Regions from separate parts of the Lysinibacillus sp. OL1 genome, predicted to be linked through region 1. Evidence: riboswitches for the same ligand, from Rfam matches in the RefSeq annotation. Region 1 holds a riboswitch; each other region holds the start of a gene.
What was found. Region 1 has a riboswitch for thiamine pyrophosphate ahead of thiW (energy coupling factor transporter S component ThiW). Riboswitches for the same ligand answer to the same signal wherever they lie in the genome.

Region 1 (3,205 bases):
TCCATTCTATCCAGCAATTTATAATGCAGCAGGATGGAACTCGCTGTTTGCAAATGGGGTCCCACAAATGAATGCATATATTGGGACAACGGCAAAACAGGGGGCTACTGTTGTAGCAGAAAGCGAGAAGGAAGATCCTGTGTTAGCGCAGTGGCAATATGGTCTTGGTAAAACATTTGCCTTTACATCTGATTCAACGGGTAAATGGACAGGAGATTGGGCAAGATGGCAGAATTGGGGAGCATTTTGGCAAACACTTATTTCTCAGATGCTACCAAGCTACAATGATGTAGCCTATGATGTAAGATTGGAAGCAGATGGTTCCTTTATGATTACAGACCCTACAAATGAAGCTGCATTTTTAGATATTGTAGCGGTAAATGAGGCAGGGGAGGAGCTAGAAACACAACTTGAAACCATTTCCGCATCCCAAGTTCGAGCTGTAGTACAAGCTGAACCTGGATTAATTTTCTTCCGTGTAGCAGATGAAAAGAAGGCCATTTATCAGGCAGGGCTAAGTGTTCCTTATAGTGCTGAATACGAACTACTCCCTGTAAATAACCAACTGATAGAAGAGTTAACTAAACGAACAGGAGGCACTGTTTTAAAGGAACCACAAGATGTTTTCCGTGACTTTACGACAAAAGGAGCAGATCGGCAAAATATTGCCACATGGCTACTCTTAGCAAGTATGCTTCTTTTCTTTATTGATATTACCATAAGACGCTTTGGTTGGAATTTCCTAACGAATGTGAAGAGAAAAGAGCCGCTGGTTGAGGAAAAAACTATACAAGCAGAAGATACAAATGTAGCACAGTTGTTAAAAGGCATGAAAAAACGATCTTAAATAGAGGAAGCAGTGCAAACTCGAATAGTTTTGCACTGCTTTTTTTATGTTGCTTGAAATAGAGAGTTATCCCCTTTGTAGAGAGGGGAAGATGATCTACAAAGTGGACTCTTTGCTCATAAGGAGGAGAAAGGCGCTCCAAATTGGACTGCCCGCAGCTCAATGAATGCTCATAATCCAATACCTCTTAATAAAGAGAAGAATTAAATCTCTTTACGAGCTCTGTTTTACGCAAGCTACTCGCAACCATTACACCTAAAATAGCACCGATCGTACTTGATGTTAAAAAGGCTGGTAGGAAGAAGAATGCTGCTACAGATGTTCCCATGAATAATTTTGCATAAGGGACGGCAATAAGTGAAGCCAGAATGCCCGTTCCGATAACCTCTCCGATACCAGCTAACCACATTTTATTGCTATATTTATAGGCAAGAGCAGCACAGACCGCACCGATGATACTACCAGGGATAGCTAGTAGAGAGCCTGTTCCAGTAAGGATACGAATGATGGCAGTGACAAAGGCAACTATAACAGTTGGTACAGGCCCAAGTATAATGGCTCCTATCACATTAATCGCATGCTGAACGGGGTAAGCACGTGCGATGCCTGTTGGGATGGATACGAAAGTAGAGCCTGCAACAGCAACGGCTACTAATAAAGCCATGACTGTTAATTTACGAATTGACATAAAGTTCACTCCTTTTGGTAAAGTTCGTGAGGAAAAATAAAAAGGCCACCCCCTTTAAACAATAGGAAGCGGCCTTGCGTGTATATAGTGACAACAGCAAGTAGCGCCACTTCCCTCCGCTAGTGTGAACTAGATCAGGTTCAAAGGGTCCGTATATTATCATATACGTCTCAGCCTTTTAAAGACTCCCCTAGTGGTTAAAATCATTCAATTTTGTGAATCAACAATAATGTACCATACTGCTAAAAATAGTCAATGATTTTTCAGACTATTTTGTATCGGGATGCATTAAATGAGGTGCTTTTTTCACTGTCCAGATGAGCGCAAGGAAGAAACAGGCTAATAATATGATAGAACCGAAAATATATGGGCTATTCATATTCCAGTCAAATAATAAACCTGCCAAAGCGGGTCCAATCATATTTCCGAGGCTCATATAGGCATTATTCAAGCCCGCAGCAAATCCCTGCTCTTTCTCTGCAAGCTTTGAGATGAGTGTATTAACAGCTGGACGAATTAATGTCGTTGCTGTAGAGAAAATTGTTGCTACAACTAAAATAAGGGCAAAGCCAGAAACAAATAATATTAAGAAAATAGCAACGGATGCAATAAATAAATTTACTAGTACTACTTTCATTTCACCATAACGATTGAACAGTGGTGTAATAATAAACATTTGTACTACTACTCCAAAAGCACCACCAACAACTAATATAATCGCTATATCTACAGGTGTGTAATTAAACTTTTCTGTCACAAATAATGACAATGTCGTTTGGAAATTTGCAATTCCAAACGAGAACACCAGCATAATTATGAGCATAACAAAATAAGGCATATGTATGGAACGTGCCATTTGCTTCGCCAGATTGTCTTGCTTTTGTTTCTGTTGCGCAGTGTTTGGTTTGGTAGAAGGTAATAAAAAGTAAGATAAAATAGATGCTACGATGGCTGCAGCTCCAGCTGTGAAAAATGGGAAATGTAAGCTTACCTTTGCTAAAAAGCCACCAATACCAGGTCCAATCATAAAGCCAAGAGACATAGCGGCACCCAACATCCCCATACCTTTCCCACGTTCTTCATAGGTTGTGACGTCAGCGACAAAAGCCATAATAGGAGGTGCAACAAATGCGGAACCTAGACCACCTAAAAATCGTGCTAAAAAGAGCATCCATACATCTGTAGCAAGGCCAAATCCGATTTGTGCAAGACCTGTTACGATAAGACCGAAAATAATTAAATTTTTTCGTCCGTACTGATCTGAAAGATTCCCAGCAATAGGAGAAAATACGAATTGAGCTAAGGCGAACGTTGCGATTAGCATACCTAGAACTTGTCCTGCTGCACCAAATATTTTTAAATACTCTGGCATGACAGGAATAATAATGCCAATACTTCCCATTGCGATAAACATATTAAACATTAAAATATACAAAGCCGCCTTATTGGACTTCTGCTGGGTCATCGAATGAACCCCCTTTTTGTAATCAAATATAGTACAGTCTATCATAAAGAATTATTGCTTGGCTAATAGTTAAGATTATCGTACTGGTTCTATATTTAGAATGGTTTTCCACAAAAGTTTTCATCCGCGCACCTATGCATGAAGAAATAATAGATGTTAGTCATAAAAATTGAGGGGAAAAGAAGCTATGGGGATAAATTAGTAA
Region 2 (3,205 bases), on a different contig from region 1:
TTTGTCTAAATCCATCCATCGCTGCAATGACAATCGGGAAAAAGCACACAAGACAGATAATGATAAGCTTCGGTAATAAGCCAAAGCCAAACCAAATAATAAGGAGCGGTGCCAAGACTAGAATAGGAACATTCTGCGACATAATAAGAATTGGATAAAACAGTTCTCGAATAAATGTAAATCGATGCAACACTATTGCCACCGTTAGCCCACAAGCGATGCCAATGGCCAAACCTAGTAGAGCTAATTGTACTGTAGCGAATGCATGTGGTAGAAAGGTTTGATACGACTGGATGGCTTCTGACAAAATACTACTTGGTGTGGGTACTAACCAATGAGGAACTTCAGCAAACCGCACGATTAGTTCCCATATGAACAAGAGGAAGGCGATAAAAATTATCGTCCTTCCCTTCTGTAATGCACGTTTCATTACTGATATTTCTCCGTTAATGTATCCATCGTAATACCTGTTGGCTGATATAAAATTTTCACTTGTGTAATGACATTAATGGCACCAAGTTCAATCATTTTCTCATTCATTTTTTCAATGATTTGGAGCAATGTTGAAAGCTCACCCTCCAGCGTTGTTTCCAATGGATGTACCTCATATTTCACCCCAGAAGCATCGATCACCGCAATTGCTGCATCGACATATGGTATAACATCTTCATATTTCTCTGTCTTCGGAATGATTTGTACACTGATTAATGAATTTGCCATCTTATTTGGCCTCCTTTTTAGGTAAGAAATCATTAGTAAAGGCTTTTTTCGCATCAAATTCGCCCTCTAGTACTTGATTGCTTGACATCCATTTCGCATAATTTTCCCACACAGAAAGCTTTTGCTCTCCCCATTGCTTGGCATCATCCTGATATTTATCAGCCAGCCATTCCTGACTTTTATGCACTAACGCTTTATCTAAATCAGGAGCCGCTTCGATTAAAATATCAGCCGCTTCACTTGGGTTTTTAATTGCGTATTCATAGCCCTTCGATGCAGCTGCCACAAAGGCTTTGACTACATCGGGGTTGTCCTGTATCATTTTTTCATTTGTAGCTAAAACCGGCGTATAATAATCCAATTGATCACTATAGTCTGTAAGATATAGCATATTAATCTTTTCCCCACGCAGCTCAGCCTCAATACCAGTCCATGCATAATAAATCCAAGCAAAATCTATATCTTTTTCCATCATTGTGAAGAAATCTAAATCCCCTGCATTGACGATATCTAGCTTATTAATATCTGCCTTTTCTTTTTGCATGAGTGATTGTAAAACGGCTTGCTCTAATGGCGCGCCCCAACCACCATAGGTTTTACCTTCAAAATCCTTTGGCGATGTAATGCCCTTCGAAGCAATAGAAGCAAAGCCAGATGTATTATGCTGTATAATTGCTGCGATGGAGACCAGCGGCACACCCTGTACTCGTGCCTGTGTTATGCCTTCCTGATAGCTCACGCCAAAATCCGCCTTTCCAGAAGCAACAAGCTGATCTGCGCCCGCCTCGCCAGGCATAATAATATCAACATCTAAGCCCTGTTCCTCAAAATAACCGAGTTTTTTTGCAGCATATAGTCCTGTATGATTTGTATTCGGCGTCCAATCCAGTACCACAGACACCTTTTTCAGCTTGTCAGCAGCCTGCTTGTCATCCTTGTCACTACAGCCTACTAATGTCAATAGTGCTGCCAATAAAATAAAAAACCATTTTTTCATGCGAAAGCCTCCCAGTTTGTAATATGAAAGTGTTCATGCATGAATGTTGTCACCAGAAGAAAGCGTATACAATGTTGGCAAGCTGTTGCTTGAAAACATAAAAAACGCCTAGGATTCCTCCCAGACGTATTGCAATCAATCTTCAAAACTTTGCTTTTTGATTAGATGTTCCCTACGCTGGTACGAGCCAAATCAGGTTCAAAGGGTCAGCGTCTACCGGACACAATCTCAGCTAGCAATTACTAGCCCCCCTACATTCTTTCGCTATGAACTTTTCGATGATTATTATACCCATAGTTTCACTTAAATGACAAGGTGCTATTTTTGAATAGAGCTTAAAGCCCAGCGCTCCTAAGAGGCTGGGCATGCTTTTAGCTTGGTTTCTGTTCTTTTTTGGCTGTTACAACATGAGAAATTGCTCCATCTGTTGCAATATCCACTTTAAATGAACCATTGGAATGTCGATCCGCACGAGACAATGCTTGTACGTCAATCATCTCTTGAACACCTTTTTCAGTTTCAATCACAACCTGCTCCTCGTCTGTTGCTTGAACAACTGCCACAATTCGGTGAGGGTTTGCTTTTAACTCTGTTAATACTTTTAGTCCACGTTTTGCACGACTTGCTACTTCAACTTCAGCAACATTCATTTTCTTCACGGCCCCACGCTGTGTCACAATCACTACATAGTTGGTAACATCAGGCTGTAACACATTGACTCCAACTAAGGCTTCTCCATCTTTTAGTGTGATCCCTTTCACACCGCCTGTTTTCACACCTGTAACTGGTAACTCCTCCATAGGGAAACGAATCGCATAGGCTGTATCCGTTGTGAGCATCAGCTCCACGTCATCTGTTACAAATGATGCATAGATCATCGCATCACCAGCCTTGACGTTCATCGTTTTAATTGGCTTTGAATAACGTGTTACCGCATAGTCTGCGAGTGGTGAGCGCTTAATTTGGCCATCTTTTGTGGCTGTGAAGACATACGTATTTGGCTGGTCAAAGGTTTCGAAGCCATAAACCGCAATAATGGATTCATCTTCCCCTGTTGGCACAATACTTGAAATATGCTGGCCGAGATCCTTCCAGCGTATATCAGGCAGCTCATGAACAGGCTGATAAATATAATTGCCTCGATTTGTGAACAGCAATAGATGGTGCTGTGTATTTAAGTTTGCTTCATACAATAAATAATCTGAATCCTTCATGGCAAAATCTTGCCCGTTTGAAGCGGCATGGGAACGTGTGGATGTACGTTTAATATAACCATCCTTCGTTACTGTTACGACAACCTCTTCACTTGGCACAAGGACATCCAATGTAATTTTAATTTCTTCAATTTCTTGCTCAATCTTCGAGCGACGAGGCTCTGTAAAGCGCTTCTTAATATCTAGTAACTCTTGTTTAATAACACGCACTAGCTTTGCTTCACTTTGTAGAATCCCCTCTAGCTTCGCAATTAGCTTATTTAACTCGTCCTGT
Region 3 (3,205 bases), on a different contig from region 1:
GCCTTTTCTTTCATTATTGATAAATTTGACTGCCTGCTTTTTTAAACTCCTCAGCCTTTTCTTTCATACCTTGATGGATCGCTTCAGTCGTATTCAAATCCTTATCTTTCGCATAATTACGAATATCCTGTGAAATTCTCATGCTACAGAATTTAGGCCCGCACATAGAACAAAAGTGTGCTGTTTTTGCTCCCTCTGCTGGCAGTGTCTCATCATGATATTCCACTGCACGCTCGGGATCTAGTGACAGATTGAATTGATCACGCCAACGGAACTCAAAGCGCGCTTTAGACAGCGCATCGTCTCGTTGTTGTGCACCTGGATGACCTTTTGCTAAATCAGCAGCATGTGCAGCAATTTTATAAGTGATAACGCCCACACGAACGTCCTCGCGATTCGGTAAACCAAGATGCTCTTTCGGTGTCACATAACAAAGCATCGCTGTACCAAACCAGCCAATCATGGCTGCCCCAATGGCTGATGTAATGTGGTCATAACCTGGAGCAATATCTGTTGTGAGTGGTCCTAATGTATAGAAGGGCGCTTCCTTACAAACCTCTAATTGCTTGTCCATATTTTCTTTAATCAGATGCATTGGTACATGACCTGGTCCTTCAACCATCACCTGAACATCATGCTGCCAAGCAATTTGTGTTAGCTCACCTAGTGTTTCAAGCTCTGCAAATTGTGCCTCATCATTGGCATCTGCAATTGAGCCTGGGCGTAAACCATCACCTAAGGAAAAAGCAACATCATAGGCTTTCATAATTTCACAGATTTCCTCAAAGTGTGTATACAGGAAGTTCTCTTGATGATGATATAAACACCACTGAGCCATGATAGAGCCCCCTCGTGATACAATGCCTGTTACACGATTTGCTGTAAGCGGTACATAGCGTAAAAGGACACCTGCATGAATAGTGAAATAATCCACACCCTGCTCAGCTTGTTCAATGAGAGTATCACGATAAACCTCCCACGTTAAATCCTCTGCTACACCATTTACCTTTTCTAAAGCCTGATAAATTGGCACTGTTCCCACTGGCACTGCAGCATTTCGAATAATCCATTCTCTCGTTGTATGAATATGTTTACCAGTCGATAAATCCATAATATTATCTGCGCCCCATCGAGTTGCCCAGGTCATTTTCTCAACTTCTTCTGCAATGGAAGAAGATACAGCAGAATTCCCGATATTCGCATTGATCTTTACATGAAAATTACGCCCAATAATCATTGGCTCTGCCTCAGGGTGATTAATATTAGAAGGCATTATAGCACGCCCAGCTGCAATTTCTGAACGTACAAATTCAGGATCCATATTTTCACGAATCGCTACAAACTCCATTTCAGGGGTTATAATTCCCTTTCGTGCATAGTGAAGCTGTGTCACATTTTTACCTTTTTTAGCACGCAAAGGCTTTCTCGCCAACTCAGGAAAGACATTTTCTTGAATACGCGGGTCATCAACATGACGAAAGCCATTATCCTCAGGTTTAATGGAGCGTCCCTCATATGCTTCTACATCCCCTCGCTCTTGAATCCATGCATTTCGTAAGGCAGGTAAACCTTTCGTAATATCTACTTGGTAGGCTGGATCTGTATAGGGCCCACTTGTATCATATACTCGAATAGGAGCATTTTCTTCATTTCCAAAGCTGCCTGTTGTCGGACTTAATGCAATTTCTCGCATAGGTACTAGAATATCTGGGCGTGATCCTTCCACATATACTTTTTTGCTTCCTTCAAAGCTAGACATAATGGTAATATTCTTTTCACTTATTGCTGACATGAGCTACTTCTCTCCCTTAAATATATTTTGATACAAGGACCGAATCTAGCTCACCCAACAATCCAAAAAATAAAGGCCGAATCCAAAATAATTATTTGGATCCGGCCACGAATGTAAAGGTCTATTGATTGCATACTCTGCAATAGCTTCTTAACTTTCCCACGCTGGTATGAGCCAGATCAGGTCCAAAGGGTCAAGAAACTTCGTAGCGTTTCCCTCTCAGCCTGACTCATCAGACTCCCCTAGTTAATACTATTTAGTTTGATGCTAGTGTAGCAGATAATACTAAGAGATGGAAGTTATTTTTTATCTTACTAGGTAAATAATATTTCCGCAAAATAGATCACAATGGTTACAGTTATACAGCTTACAATGGTTGAAAATAAAACAGCTTGCGCGGCTGTTGCTGATTCTACATCATATTCCAATGCTAGACTAGAACTATTACGAGATGTTGGAAAGGCACTAGCTATAAACAGTGATTGTGCGACGACTCCATCTAATCCCAATATATAAATAATGGCTAATGCAACAGAAGGTCCAATAATTAATCGCGTAAAACAGCTGATAAAGACGGTTTTATTAAACATTGATTTCATCTCTAGTTGTGATAATTGCGCGCCTAATGTAATTAAGGCCACAGCAATAAATCCATCTGCCACATGTTCTACTGGTATTTTGATAAACTGTGGAATACCAATATCAAAATAATTCATAGCTGCACCTATAATCAGCGCATGAATAATAGGCATTTTAAAAAAATCCTTAATGATTGTCATACCTGACTTTGTAGAAGAAATTAAATTGTATAAACCATATGTATACGTAGTCATATTTTGAAAGATTACGAGCATGACCTGAATGGCTACCCCAATAGGTTGCGTGGCAAATATCATTTGAGCCACTGGAATACCGTAATTGCCCGAGTTAATAAGCACCACACTATTTTTAAAGACAGCTGCCTCTGTTCTAGGTAAACCTAACCCTTTTGCCATAAAATGACTGAGCAACATTTGACTACCGATAAAAAGTACAATAAATAATCCGACCTCTGCCAGTACAGATAACTCCACATGTGTTTCATATAAATTTATAAAAACAGCTGCTGGCATAAAGCAATATGTGATAAGCTGAGACAATGCTTTTAAATTAAAGCGAAATTTCTTTTGTAGTATAGCGCCTATTACAAGTAACACTAAAATAGGTACAACAATTTGAAAGAAAATCATTCCGAGATACATCATTTCAATGTCCCCCTTCCAGTGTGAATAGTAGTGTTGAATTCCTTCTAGGTCAATTTCTCTGGCTTTCACCATAAAGAAGACTGCCTCTATATTGAAGGCAGCCTTTCTTTTTAAGCAAGCTTAAATCGGTTTACAACTTCTTGTAGCTCGTTTGAAATATCGTTCATAT
Region 4 (3,205 bases), on a different contig from region 1:
ATAATAACAGTTAACCCATTAGCATTTGCCTCGCGTTCAACAGCTTTACCAATTTGATTTAATTTAGATCCAGCCTTTACCTTTGTCATTGCTCGATCAAAGGCACTTTTAGCAACACGGCAAAGCTTTTCTTTGTCCTCATAGCCATCACCCACAACAAATGAAATACCTGTGTCAGCAAAATAGCCATTTAAAGAGCCAGAAACATCAATATTTACGATATCTCCTTCTTGAATAACACGCTTTCCTGGAATACCGTGTGCTACTTCTTCATTGACACTAATACATGTATACCCTGGAAAATCATATTCTCCCTTTGGTCCTGAAATCGCGCCTGCCTCTGCAAACATGCGACCAGCAATTTCATCAAGCTCAAGTGTTGTAACACCTGGTTTTGTTGCAGCTTTCATTGCTTCGCGAATTTCAGCACAAATGCGTCCTATTTTTTTAAAAGCTTCAATCTCTTCTTGCGTTTTTACAATCATGTATAACGTCCCTTTCATCTAATATCTATTCTTTAATATAACATAACTTTTTATGCGTATAACGATAAACGCTTTAAATATTGTATGCTTTCCTACTTTGCAAAGTGCTAAAAGAGTTATTCACGACAAAAAAGTCCCTCCACTCATGTGAAGGGACTAGCATTAAAATTTTCTTTGCATTAATTGTGGAGCGGCTGTGAATAAAAGAACACCAACGACAGCCGTTAAAATGGTTGCTGGTAGCATATATGTACCATTGTAGATGATGGAATAGATCCATGCATTTTGGTCACCCGCATATTCGGCAAAAAATACAGCACCAGCAATTGTATGTGCTGTGTATCGTAAGAAGCCTGCGAAAACGGTACCTATGATTATATAAAGTGCCATTTTTGTTTTGTTCATATGTTTAGCAGCGTCTAATACTGGTCCACGTACAACCGCCGCTAATCCTACAACAGTAAAAGCAACGCCATAATCTAGTAATCCTTGTAGCCAGTGCACAATCGTAGCACCAAACATGGTTTGCATTACACCTACGAGTAATCCAGTTGTTAGCCCAGCTACTAAGCCCCAGCGAAATGCTATTAACATAATTGGTACCATAACAAGACTAACTGAGCCGCCTTGTGCCCATACTTTAAAGGAAACCTGATCCAGTACGAGACCAATCGCTGCAAAAATCGCAATCTCCACAAGCATTAATAGTCTTTTTTTGTCCATACATATTCTCTCCTTTGTTCCGATGTAGGATACAAGAGCAGGAATAGAAAAGCGCTGATATGTCTCTTTCTGACACCTTTTTTCCTTTAAGGACGAAAAAACGATGTCAGGACAGAGCCTCACATCGTACAAGTGTCGGTTTCTATCCACATCCCTACGCAAGCGTTAACTTACAGGTTCGAAGAGTCAAGGCATTACGTGCCCAGTCTCAGCTGACATCATCAGCTCCCCTTGTGGTCGTTACATCTGAATTTATTTGAACACTCTCATTGTACGCAAAGGATTAAAGGATTACAACCTTCCATACATCATTTTTTTGAAACTTTGCTGTTTTTCATGCGTAAATATTTAAAAAGGAGGTACAACTATGGAGAATCAAAAAATTTTAGCTGCCTTTAGTTATCTTAGTATTTTCTTCGCCCCTTTTATCGTTCCATTAATTGTATATTTTGTAACAAAAGACAGTGATGTAAAAAGCCATTCGATTCGTGCACTTGTCTCTCATTTAATACCTTTTGTTTTTGGCATTCTATTCTTTATTGTCTTTGTTTTTTCTACATTTAGTTTAGATCCAACCTCCAATAACAAGACGGTGATGATTATTTGGTTTGCTTCATTCGCCATCTATGCTCTCGTCTCACTAGGTATTGTGATTTGGAATATAATTCAGGCTGTTCGTGTTATCCGTTAATGTTTTATTTTTAAGTGAAACAGGTAGTAGTAATTGTAAAAGGAGCTGTTTTGGGATGAAAGTATCAAACGTTGTAAAAACCGCCGTTAAGTTAGCACCTATTGTTATTCCTATCGTAAAAAAAGTAATGGCTGCAAAAAAGGGCACAACGCCTACAACCACCACTCGAAAAAAATAAAATGAAGGCGTATTCCTTTTAGAGGAAATACGCCTTCGTTTTATTTCACTTCAAAATGGGTTTGACTATGGCCATTCAATGTTTTTTCTACATGTAAAACTGCTGGCATTGCAGATTTCAATTCAGGTACATGCGAAATAACGCCAATCATACGACCCGAATCCTGCAAATCAATTAATGTATCGATTGCTTTATTTAGTGATTCCTCATCGAGCGAGCCAAAGCCCTCATCAATAAACATCGTTTCAATATGAATATTACCTTGGTAGCTTTGAATCACATCTGCCATCCCCAATGCAAGGCTCAACGAAGCATTAAATTTTTCGCCACCTGATAAAGTTTTGACATCTCGTAATTGATCTGTATAAGCATCATAAACATCAAGACCAAGGCCACTTTGCTTCGCATGCTTTTCTAATCTATCTGAACGTCTAAGCTCAAATTGACCGTTTGATAAATGATACAGACGTATATTGGCAGCTTCTGTAATTTGATCTAAGTAGTTAATTTGTATATAACGCTCAAAGGATAGCTTTTTCGAGTTTTGTCCATTTAATAATCCATAGAGCTCCTTTACTCGCCCTGCTTCTTGTTCAAGTAAATGAAGCTCTTTCGCTATTTCTTCCACCTTTTCACTAAAGCCTTGGCATGCTTGTATAAAGCCATTGATCTGTTGTAAACGTTTAAATGCTTCCTCATAGGAAACTCGATGCTGTTCTACTCTTGCTTCCATCGCCTCTAAATCTTGCTTCTCTTTTCCTTGAAGGTATGTAGCCCCTTCGGTAATCTGAATTTGCAACGTGTGTACTTGTAAAGCATAGTCGCTACATGCTTTTCGAAGTGCATCCAATTGTATGGCACTCCGTTTAGCAGTTGCATAAGCCTCATAGCTTTCGAAACCTATTTCTTGCATATCTGCTGAAAATTGCTGAAGCTTTTCATTCATTTTAAGCTGTAATTCCTCAAAGGACTGTTTGGCAATTTCTACTGTTAGTGTTGCATTGCTAGCTGCTTCCTTTGCTACATGCAAATTTTCTTGACTCACTTGCCAACTTTTTTGAAGCCCTTCTTTCTGTTTACTAACTTCATTAAGTTGTTGCTTTAATTGCTGTAAAGTTGGTAAATTAG

Region 2: another riboswitch for thiamine pyrophosphate. It lies ahead of EW028_RS05220 (ABC transporter substrate-binding protein); the one in region 1 lies ahead of thiW (energy coupling factor transporter S component ThiW).
Region 3: another riboswitch for thiamine pyrophosphate. It lies ahead of thiC (phosphomethylpyrimidine synthase ThiC); the one in region 1 lies ahead of thiW (energy coupling factor transporter S component ThiW).
Region 4: another riboswitch for thiamine pyrophosphate. It lies ahead of thiT (energy-coupled thiamine transporter ThiT); the one in region 1 lies ahead of thiW (energy coupling factor transporter S component ThiW).

What each region holds. Positions count from the first base shown of each region.
Region 1 covers NZ_SJDS01000009.1:167,951-171,155, reverse strand. Annotated here, with positions in the region: gene EW028_RS16775 (VWA domain-containing protein) at 1-847, shown strand, start outside; gene thiW (energy coupling factor transporter S component ThiW) at 1,035-1,535, opposite strand; TPP riboswitch at 1,630-1,737, opposite strand; gene EW028_RS16765 (MFS transporter) at 1,804-3,000, opposite strand.
Region 2 covers NZ_SJDS01000002.1:169,550-172,754, reverse strand. Annotated here, with positions in the region: gene EW028_RS05230 (ABC transporter permease) at 1-430, opposite strand, end outside; gene EW028_RS05225 (thiamine-binding protein) at 430-720, opposite strand; gene EW028_RS05220 (ABC transporter substrate-binding protein) at 722-1,717, opposite strand; TPP riboswitch at 1,870-1,980, opposite strand; gene parC (DNA topoisomerase IV subunit A) at 2,089-3,205, opposite strand, start outside.
Region 3 covers NZ_SJDS01000014.1:103,883-107,087, reverse strand. Annotated here, with positions in the region: gene thiC (phosphomethylpyrimidine synthase ThiC) at 14-1,792, opposite strand; TPP riboswitch at 1,932-2,046, opposite strand; gene EW028_RS20735 (AEC family transporter) at 2,107-3,036, opposite strand; gene EW028_RS20730 (methyl-accepting chemotaxis protein) at 3,147-3,205, opposite strand, start outside.
Region 4 covers NZ_SJDS01000012.1:48,821-52,025, forward strand. Annotated here, with positions in the region: gene map (type I methionyl aminopeptidase) at 1-485, opposite strand, end outside; gene thiT (energy-coupled thiamine transporter ThiT) at 648-1,208, opposite strand; TPP riboswitch at 1,343-1,450, opposite strand; gene EW028_RS19125 (magnetosome magnetite crystal formation protein family) at 1,576-1,899, shown strand; gene EW028_RS25920 (hypothetical protein) at 1,955-2,077, shown strand; gene EW028_RS19130 (AAA family ATPase) at 2,118-3,205, opposite strand, start outside.